2 regions of the Shewanella sp. ZOR0012 genome follow, and region 1 is predicted to be linked to the other one. Evidence: predicted binding sites of a transcription regulator. Region 1 holds the regulator's gene; the other holds the start of a gene.
What was found. The regulator LexA, encoded in region 1, represses DNA repair genes until DNA is damaged. The targets are predictions, from matches to a motif close to TACTGTATNNNNATACAGTA.

Region 2: a site for LexA is predicted at 1,951-1,970, ahead of recG (ATP-dependent DNA helicase RecG). Genes of this name have one in related genera too.

Annotation. Positions count from the first base shown of each region.
Region 1 covers NZ_JTLE01000094.1:2,994,283-2,998,640, forward strand. The annotation lists gene coxB (cytochrome c oxidase subunit II) at 1-1,064, opposite strand, end outside; gene L976_RS14830 (cell division inhibitor SulA) at 1,470-1,982, opposite strand; gene lexA (transcriptional repressor LexA) at 1,979-2,599, opposite strand; gene plsB (glycerol-3-phosphate 1-O-acyltransferase PlsB) at 2,885-4,358, shown strand, end outside.
Region 2 covers NZ_JTLE01000094.1:183,144-187,501, forward strand. The annotation lists gene recG (ATP-dependent DNA helicase RecG) at 1-1,934, opposite strand, end outside; gene L976_RS02695 (ABC transporter substrate-binding protein) at 2,323-3,348, shown strand; gene L976_RS02700 (sensor domain-containing diguanylate cyclase) at 3,362-4,358, shown strand, end outside.

The DNA of each region.
Region 1 (4,358 bases):
CACGCATTACGCTCATAGGTAATCACTGCGGCAATTTCTTGGGGCGTTAATTGTTTACTGAAGGCTTGCATGGCCGTACCCGTTTTACCATTGAGCACGATTTCAAGATGACCGCTCAGTGGCCCAGTAGCGATGGGGCTGCCTTTGAGATGTGGGAATACGCCTTTGAGACCTTCGCCATTAGGTTGATGGCAGGCTGCGCAGTGACCAAGGTAAACTTGCTCACCTTGAGTCATCAGCTCTTCTTTACTCAGTGTTTGTGATAAGGCGGCTTGTGCGGCTTGCGCTGCGGCATTGGCAGCTTGTTTTTGTTCTGCAACCCAAGCATCGAACTCGGCTTCGGGCAGTGCCTGAACCACTATCGGCATAAATCCATGATCTTTGCCGCAAAGTTCGGCACATTGACCACGGTAAATGCCGGGTTTATCGATACGGGTCCACGCCTCGTTGATAAACCCTGGGTTAGCATCTTTTTTCACTGCAAAATCTGGTACCCACCATGAATGGATAACATCTTCAGAAGTCATCAGAAAGCGGATTTTTCTATTTACAGGCAGGACAAGGGGCTTATCGACCTCGAGTAAGTAGTGCTCTCCCTTGGCCTCACTACCTTCGATTTGAGGTCTTGGTGTGGCGAGAATACTGTAAAACTCAATATCTTGATCGAAATAGCTGTAATGCCACTTCCATTGCGATCCTGTGACTTTTACCGTGAGATCGGCATTGCTGGGGTCTTCCATGGCAATCAGAGTTTTAGTTGCCGGAATCGCCATTAAGATCAGAATGATAAAGGGAATTATCGTCCAAGCGATCTCAACTTTTGTACTCTCATGGAAGTGTGACGCGACCGCGCCCTTGGATTTTCTGTGGTTGATCATGGCATAAATCATAACGCCAAAAACCACTAAGCCTATCGCGCAGCAGATATACAGAATCGTCATGTGCAGGTGGTATACCTTGCCACTGATTTCTGTTACGCCAGGCGTCATATTGAACCGCATGTCTGCTGCGGCCAACGGTGGGGCGAATAGCACCACGAGTAAACAATACAACCATTGCTTCACAAGACTTCTCCTCTGCTAATTGCAAATAGCAACTACAAAGAAGAGCAACACAGTAAGTCTCAACTCTATGCAAACTCTTCAGTTCCCAAAAAAGTGTTTCTGACTTCAACGTGCGTTGGCGGCTTACTTTTGATCAAGTATTGTTACTGCTGGTATTAGCCACACTGGCACATACTGCTGAATAAACCCATTATTCTCAATTTTTGTGGGCGAGCGATATTCGAAAATAACGCGATATTTCTGCCTAAACAGGCGATATATCATGTGCGCCTAAATCAAACATACTTGCTGTTTAAAAATTGATCAAGATCACTTCTTTTTCTAATTGTCTGAAAAATTGCCAAAAAAAAGCCTCACATTCACAGGTGAGGCGGCTTTCAAGGCTAAATACGGTGTGAAAAATTTTTAATGAACAGAGCTGAAAAATGCGGGTTGAGTAAATTTAGCCGATTGTGTGAGATTGGTGCTAGAAGGTTGGTCATTCGTTGAACCTTCAAGCACGATACCCATTGCACGTGCGCTCTTTGCTACAATTTGTAGGCGACGATTATCGCGAGTATCTAGGGCGTTAATCCAAGTAATCACTGCGCTAGATGTGCCACTGGTTAAGGCTTTTTCCATCGCCCAAAGGGTTTCGACCTCATCTTTTGCGTGAACCAATAGTACGCGATCCATACGCACACCTGCGTTTGCTAATAGCTGCTTGTAGCCAATACTAGGTGGGTTGATGAGCACTATCCATCTTCCCTGTTGGCTCAGTTGGGCAAGTTGTTTGCTCAGCTGTGTCAGCTCTTGGCGCCCTTGGCTCTGAGTTGGCATAGTGACTATTGATGTATGCTGCCAGTCGGTCTCTGTATCTCGAACCGTATCGAGCCATAAACCGGGGTGACGCGGGGCATTACCTAATAGTTTGTTCATAGCCAATCTCCATTGCGGATCACCCCTACGGCGAGCCCTTCAATTGTTAGACTTTGGAAACTCAAATCGACTTTAATCGGTGAATAGTCTTCATTCTCGGCATGTAGGTAGACTAAATTACCTTTTTTTTCAAAGCGTTTTACGGTTACATCATCATCAACGCGAGCAACAACAACTTGTCCATTGCGCGCTTGTTGTACTTTATGAACGGCAAGCAGGTCACCCTCAAGGATGCCGATATTCTTCATACTGTCGCCTTTTACGCGCAGCAGGAAATCGGCAGCAGGGTGGAACATGCTGGGGTCGACTTGGTAATACTGTTCGACATGCTCTTGGGCGAGAATAGGTTCACCCGCTGCCACTTGGCCAATCAGTGGCAAGCCTGTTTCGCGGTTATCTTCTTCCTCTACAGGGAGACGGATCCCGCGGGAAGTACCAGGCATGATCTCGATGCAGCCTTTTTTCGCCAATGCCTTAAGGTGTTCTTCTGCGGCATTTGCACTTTTAAAACCCAAACGGGTGGCAATTTCGGCCCGAGTGGGTGGCATGCCAGTCTCGGCAATATTACGTTTAATCAGCTCTAAAATTTCGGCTTGGCGTGGCGTCAACGGTCTCATGGTCTTTCCTGTTTTTCTATACAGTTACTGTTAGTATATACAGTATTATTGGTAGTGCAAGTATTAACCACTTTTAACTTGGTCAGCTAGATCTGCAAATAACCGTAATCGTCATCTATGGGGTGAATGCCATTTGCACGGTATCAATAAATGGTGTCGCCTAAAGTGCGTTACTAAGTCATTAAAATCAGCCGCTGAATCCTGCATCTTTAGGTTGTTTGGGTATATTCTCTAGAATCTGGTATTCTATGGGGCTAATGAACGTACTTACATTGCATAAGAATAATGCCTAAACAAGACTCTCTTTGGTTGAAATCATTACGTTGGATCCAAAAGCACTTAGTGCACACTATTGTTGTGCCACAGGATCCCTTTGCCGATCTGAATCTGGATGCCTCCAGACCGCTTGCTTATGTAATGAAAACAGAATCCCTGAGTGATATTGCTGCGTTAAGCGAGATCACCACGAAACTTGGTTTGCCAAGCCCTTACGAGCCGCTGGTGGTGAATGGCGTTGTGGCGCCACGGGTGGTATGCCTTGAAGGTCGTAAGCCTTTATTTGGTGAACGCGCCAGTAATGAGCCATTCCTCGAATGTTTTATGCGTTTGTTGGCCGTCCATAAGGAAAAGCCAGAGTTAGATATCCAGCTGGTGCCTGTGAGTCTGTATTGGGGTCGTACTCCGGGTAAAGAAGACGACACCATGAAGGCGGCAGTGCTTGAGCGCGAGAACCCTACTTGGTTACGCAAGTGTTTGATGATCTTATTCTTAGGTCGTCATAACTTTGTGCAATTTTCTAATGCGGTATCGCTGCGTTACATGGCCGACGAACATGGTACCGATATGGGCATTGCCCATAAATTGGCTCGAGTAGCGAGAGTGCATTTCCGTCGCCAACGTAAGGTGATGACGGGGCCTGTGTTGCCTAATCGTCAGGCGTTATTCCATTCCTTGCTGAAATCTGAATCCTTACGTAAGGCGATTCAGGAAGAAGCCGCGAGCAAGAAGATTTCTGAAACCCAAGCGCGTGAAACGGCAATTGAATATCTTGATGAAATTGCAGCAAATTATTCCGATAGTCTCGTACGTATTGCTGAGCGCTTTTTAACGTGGTTATGGAACAAGCTCTACAGCGGTATTAACATCAAAGGTGCTGAGCATATTCGGCAGTTACACCACGATGGTCATGAGATTGTGTATGTGCCCTGCCATCGCAGCCATATGGATTACCTGCTGTTATCTTACATTCTGTATTACCAAGGTATGGTGCCACCGCATATTGCTGCGGGTATCAACCTAAACTTCTGGCCTGCGGGGCCGCTGTTCCGCCGTGGCGGGGCTTTCTTTATTCGCCGTAGTTTTAACGGCAACAAACTCTATACGGCCGTGTTCCGTGAATACCTCGATCAGCTGTTTGCTAAGGGATATTCGGTTGAGTATTTCTCTGAAGGTGGCCGTTCTCGTACCGGTCGTCTATTGGCGCCGAAAACGGGCATGATCGCTATGACGATCAACAGTGTGTTGCGTGGTATCGAACGCCCAGTCACCTTAGTGCCTGTGTATTTAGGCTACGATCACGTGATGGAAGTGGCGACCTATCACAAAGAGCTAAGCGGTAAGAAAAAACAGAAAGAATCTGTATGGCAAGTCTTTGGTGCTATTCGTAAATTAGGTAATTTTGGCCAAGGTTATGTCAACTTTGGTGAGCCGATTACATTGCAAAATTTCTTGAATGAAACGGCACCTAACTGGCGCAGTG
Region 2 (4,358 bases), 2.8 Mb from region 1:
TTAAGTTCGGCTAGCCCTGTCTGTTTAGTGCCTAACACTTCACCGGGACCACGTATCTCTAGGTCTTTCTGTGCGATAACAAAACCATCATTACTCTGCCGTAGGACATTCAACCGCTGACTTGCGGTTTGACTCAGTGGCGCCTTGTAGAGTAACACACAATGACTGGCTACGGCACCGCGCCCTACTCGTCCTCGCAGTTGATGCAACTGTGCAAGTCCCAATCGTTCGGGGTTTTCGATTATCATCAGGCTAGAGTTAGGGACATCGACGCCGACCTCAATTACTGTGGTTGCCACCAATAAGTTGATGGTTCCCGCTTTAAAGTCCGTCATAATTTGTTGCTTTTCAGCACTTTTCATCCTGCCGTGTACTAAACCTATGGTCAGCTCCGGCAGTGCTTGGCGCAATTCTTCAGCGGTATCTTCGGCGGCCTGGCACTCGAGGACTTCGGACTCTTCAATCAAGGTACAGACCCAATAGGCTTGGCGTTTGTCCGTGATCACGCTGTTGCGGACGCGCTCGAGTACTTCATTACGGCGCGAATCGGGTATGGCGACTGTGGTGACGGGTGTGCGCCCTGGGGGTAACTCATCGATAATCGAGGTGTCGAGATCGGCGTAGGCTGTCATGGCTAACGTCCGTGGGATCGGGGTTGCCGTCATAATCAACTGATGGGGATGAAACCCTTGATTGATACCTTTTTCCCTGAGTCCCATCCGCTGGTGGACACCAAATCGGTGCTGCTCGTCGATGATAATTAAAGCGAGCCTATGGAAGATAACCTGTTGCTGAAAAATGGCGTGGGTGCCGATCACCATTTGTGCCGCGCCAGATTCAATATCCGCTAAAGATTGCGCCCGAGCTTTACCTTTAAGCTTACCCGCAAGCCAACCGACTTTTAATCCTAGTGGTTCAAACCACGCGGCAAAGTTAGCTGCATGCTGCTCGGCGAGTAATTCGGTGGGCGCCATCATGGCCACTTGATAGCCGTTTTCAATCGCTTGAAGGGCGGCGAGGGCGGCGACTAAGGTTTTGCCTGAGCCGACATCCCCTTGCACTAAGCGCATCATGGGGTGCGGTTGTGCTAAATCTTTACCTATCTCGGCAACGACACGTTGCTGCGCGCCTGTGGGTTTAAAGGGCAGTGAGGCGAGAAAAGGCTTTAGTAATTGCCCCGTGGCATGCATGGTCACGGCGGCGTCGAGGTTACTGCGTTGTCTTAGGCGTAGCATACTCAGGTTGTGGGCGAGTAATTCTTCCTGCACCAGTCGCTGCTGCGCGGGGTGTTGACCAAGCTCTAAATCAAATTGTGAAATCCCCGCATGGGGGCGATGCAGGGTTTGCAGCGCCTGTTTTAGGCTCATGTTGTTTGGCTGCAAATGGGCGGGTAATAACTCGGTCAAGCCGCCATCTTCTAATAATTCAAGTGCCTGTTCGGTGAGCTTAATCCAACTCGCCTGTTTTAAGCCCTCGGTGGTGGGATAAATCGGCGTAAGTGTATCGCTTAGGTGAATATCCTCACCCGGATAGACGATTTTATATTCGGGGTGCACGATTTCCGCTTGATGACTTCCGCGACGAATTTCGCCATAGGCACGGATCATTAATCCATTTTGCATCGCATTGCGCTGCGCCATTGAAAAGTTAAAAAAGCGAAGGCTCATGCTGCCAGTATCGTCACGCACATTGCAGACGAGCATGCGTTTACGGCCTTGAAGGATTTGAGTCGACTGGATTTCGGCCTCAATGGTGCCGTAATTTCCGGGCATGAGTGCGGCGATGGGATAGATTTGAGTGCGGTCTTCGTAGCGCAGGGGCAAGTGAAACAGCAGATCTTGTACTGTTGTGATGCCGAGTTTGGCGAGTTTTTCCGCGACTCTTTTGGCGACGCCCTTGAGTTCGGTGATCGGAACAAGATCCAATTGCTGCAAGTCGTTAGCACTCAATCACTGTTAATTTATACATATACTAACAGAGAATAAACGTAAGGCAATCTTGGGGGATAGACTGTGGTTAAGTGCGCTATGTAAAGAGGCTGAATGAGCAATATTGGAATTAAAAATAGCCTCTTATCTTATACGTCGAGTTATCTTATTAATATTAAATGAATATTCTATAATTTCGAGCCTAAAACAGGAGCAAAAATTAATATTCTTTATTATAAAGTACACTTTTTGTTATTTTGTGGTTTAATCGAAGTGTTGGTTGCCATTGAGTTGTTTTGGTAATTATGCGGTAACAAGGTTGTGAATCGATAATAATAAAGTGACCTCTGTGATGGATCACATGCGGGGAAACACGGTCGAGGAGTACTCGCCTTTGCATCTATTATGTTTACGTTGTTTATGGATAGGCATACTGTGTTTTGCTTTGCCTGCGTGGGCTAAATTGGATGTGGTTTTTTTTAATCCAGGCGCGGTTACGGATAGCTTTTGGGGTGATGTCGATAAATTAATGCAGGTGGCTTCATCAAAGCTTGATATTAATTTGCAAATCATACATTCAGATCGCAATCACTTTAAAATGATTGCTCAATTAGAAACGTTACTAAAATCTCAGCCATCACTTCCTACTCATATTATTTTAGTGAATGAGAAGCAGTCTGCGATAAAAATGTTGCAGATGCTTTATCAATATCCCATATATGTTCAATTGATTTTAAATGATATTTCTGTCGCCGAGCGAGAACACTTATTGGCAGATCCACATTGGCAAACTTATTTATTACCAGCGCTTATCCCAGATAACTATGCTATTGGTGCTGATACCGCTAAAAATTTGCTAAGTCGTTTAGAAAATAAAAAGGCTAAGGTTTTATTAATCTCGGGCGATAAATCTACGCCCGCATCAGTGTTAAGAACTCAAGGCGCTAATGATTATTTCTTTATGCAACCCAATGTTATTGTTACTCAAACGGTATATGGTCAATGGCGTGAAGATATTGCTTATGATCAAACATTAACCTTGCTCAGCCGTTATCCGGATTTAACCTTAATCTGGACGGCGAACGATAAAATGGCTATCGGAGTGGTAAAAGCACTCCGCGAAAAGGGCCTTGAACCTGGACGTGATGTACTGGTCAGTTCGATTAATACTTCCCCTGAGATTTTGTCGCTCTGCCAAGAACGTAAAGTGAGTGCTCTGGGAGGTGGGCATTTTTTAGCGGGTGCTTTAGGGTTAATTCAGCTCAAACAATACCAAGAGACCCAACGTTATTCCTCCTATGAGGATATAGAACTCTTTAGGGTACTTAATCCCGATTCAGCTTTTTATCAGAAGTTAGTTGCAAGGTATTGGGCTGGGATTTTTAAGACACAAATAGTGGATAAGTTATCACAACAGTAATTAATAGGTATTCATGAAGCATCGTAATCATTCCATCAGTCATAGAATGACGCTCACTATTATTGGGGTGAGCTCATTTTTTGCTGTCCTGACCATGCTGGTGCAGTTAGTGTGGAATTATCAAGAAAGCATTGATAATACAACTGCCGATATTCGTGAATATTCCGAATCGATCTTACCCACTATTGCTAAGTCACTTTGGGATGTGGACCATGGTCTGTTATCTGATTTGCTTTCAGGCTTGGGCATGATGCCGATGGTGTCGAGTGTCAATTTAGAGAGTATCGATGGCGTAGCCATGCAGTTGGGCAAGGCGATTCACGCTAAGGATTCCCGACAAACTCTGTTTCGTTACCCAATTATGTATCAGGAACAACAGATTGGTATGCTGACTGTCGGGCTGGATACGGACAAACTCTATTACGAATTATGGCAACAATTGATCATTATTGTCTTAGGCAATGGGCTTAAAACCTTACTGATGATTTATCTTATCCTTACGCTGGTGCGTTTATTGGTGACCAATCGTTTATCGGAATTGGAGCGGTTTGCTAACCAGATAAATCTGAATGCATTACCTAAGTTAACCGTACCCGATAGTGTGGTGAGAAATCCTGATGAAATTGGTCATGTTGCTCAATCGCTTCAGGCTATGTATCAAAGAATTCGTAACGATCTTGCGGTTAATAAACGCCAAAAGCGTGCATTGCAGCAACAGCAAAGTCAGTTAGCACGTTTAGTTGATGAGCGGACTCAAGCGCTCAATTGGCAGTCCCAAGCTAGCCAACTGTTAGCTGAAATATCATTGCAATTTTTAACAGTGGAGACCCTTAACTTAGACAACAACCTTACTGAGGTTTGCCGTAAAATCGGGCGATTATTTGATGTCGAAAGGGTAAGCCTAATAGAGTTTAACCAACGACAGGTAAACTACCGTTGCGTTTGGTCTAGTGAACCTAATGTATCTGAAATTATTAGCATTTCTGCGGATATTGTTACTTTGCTGGCAC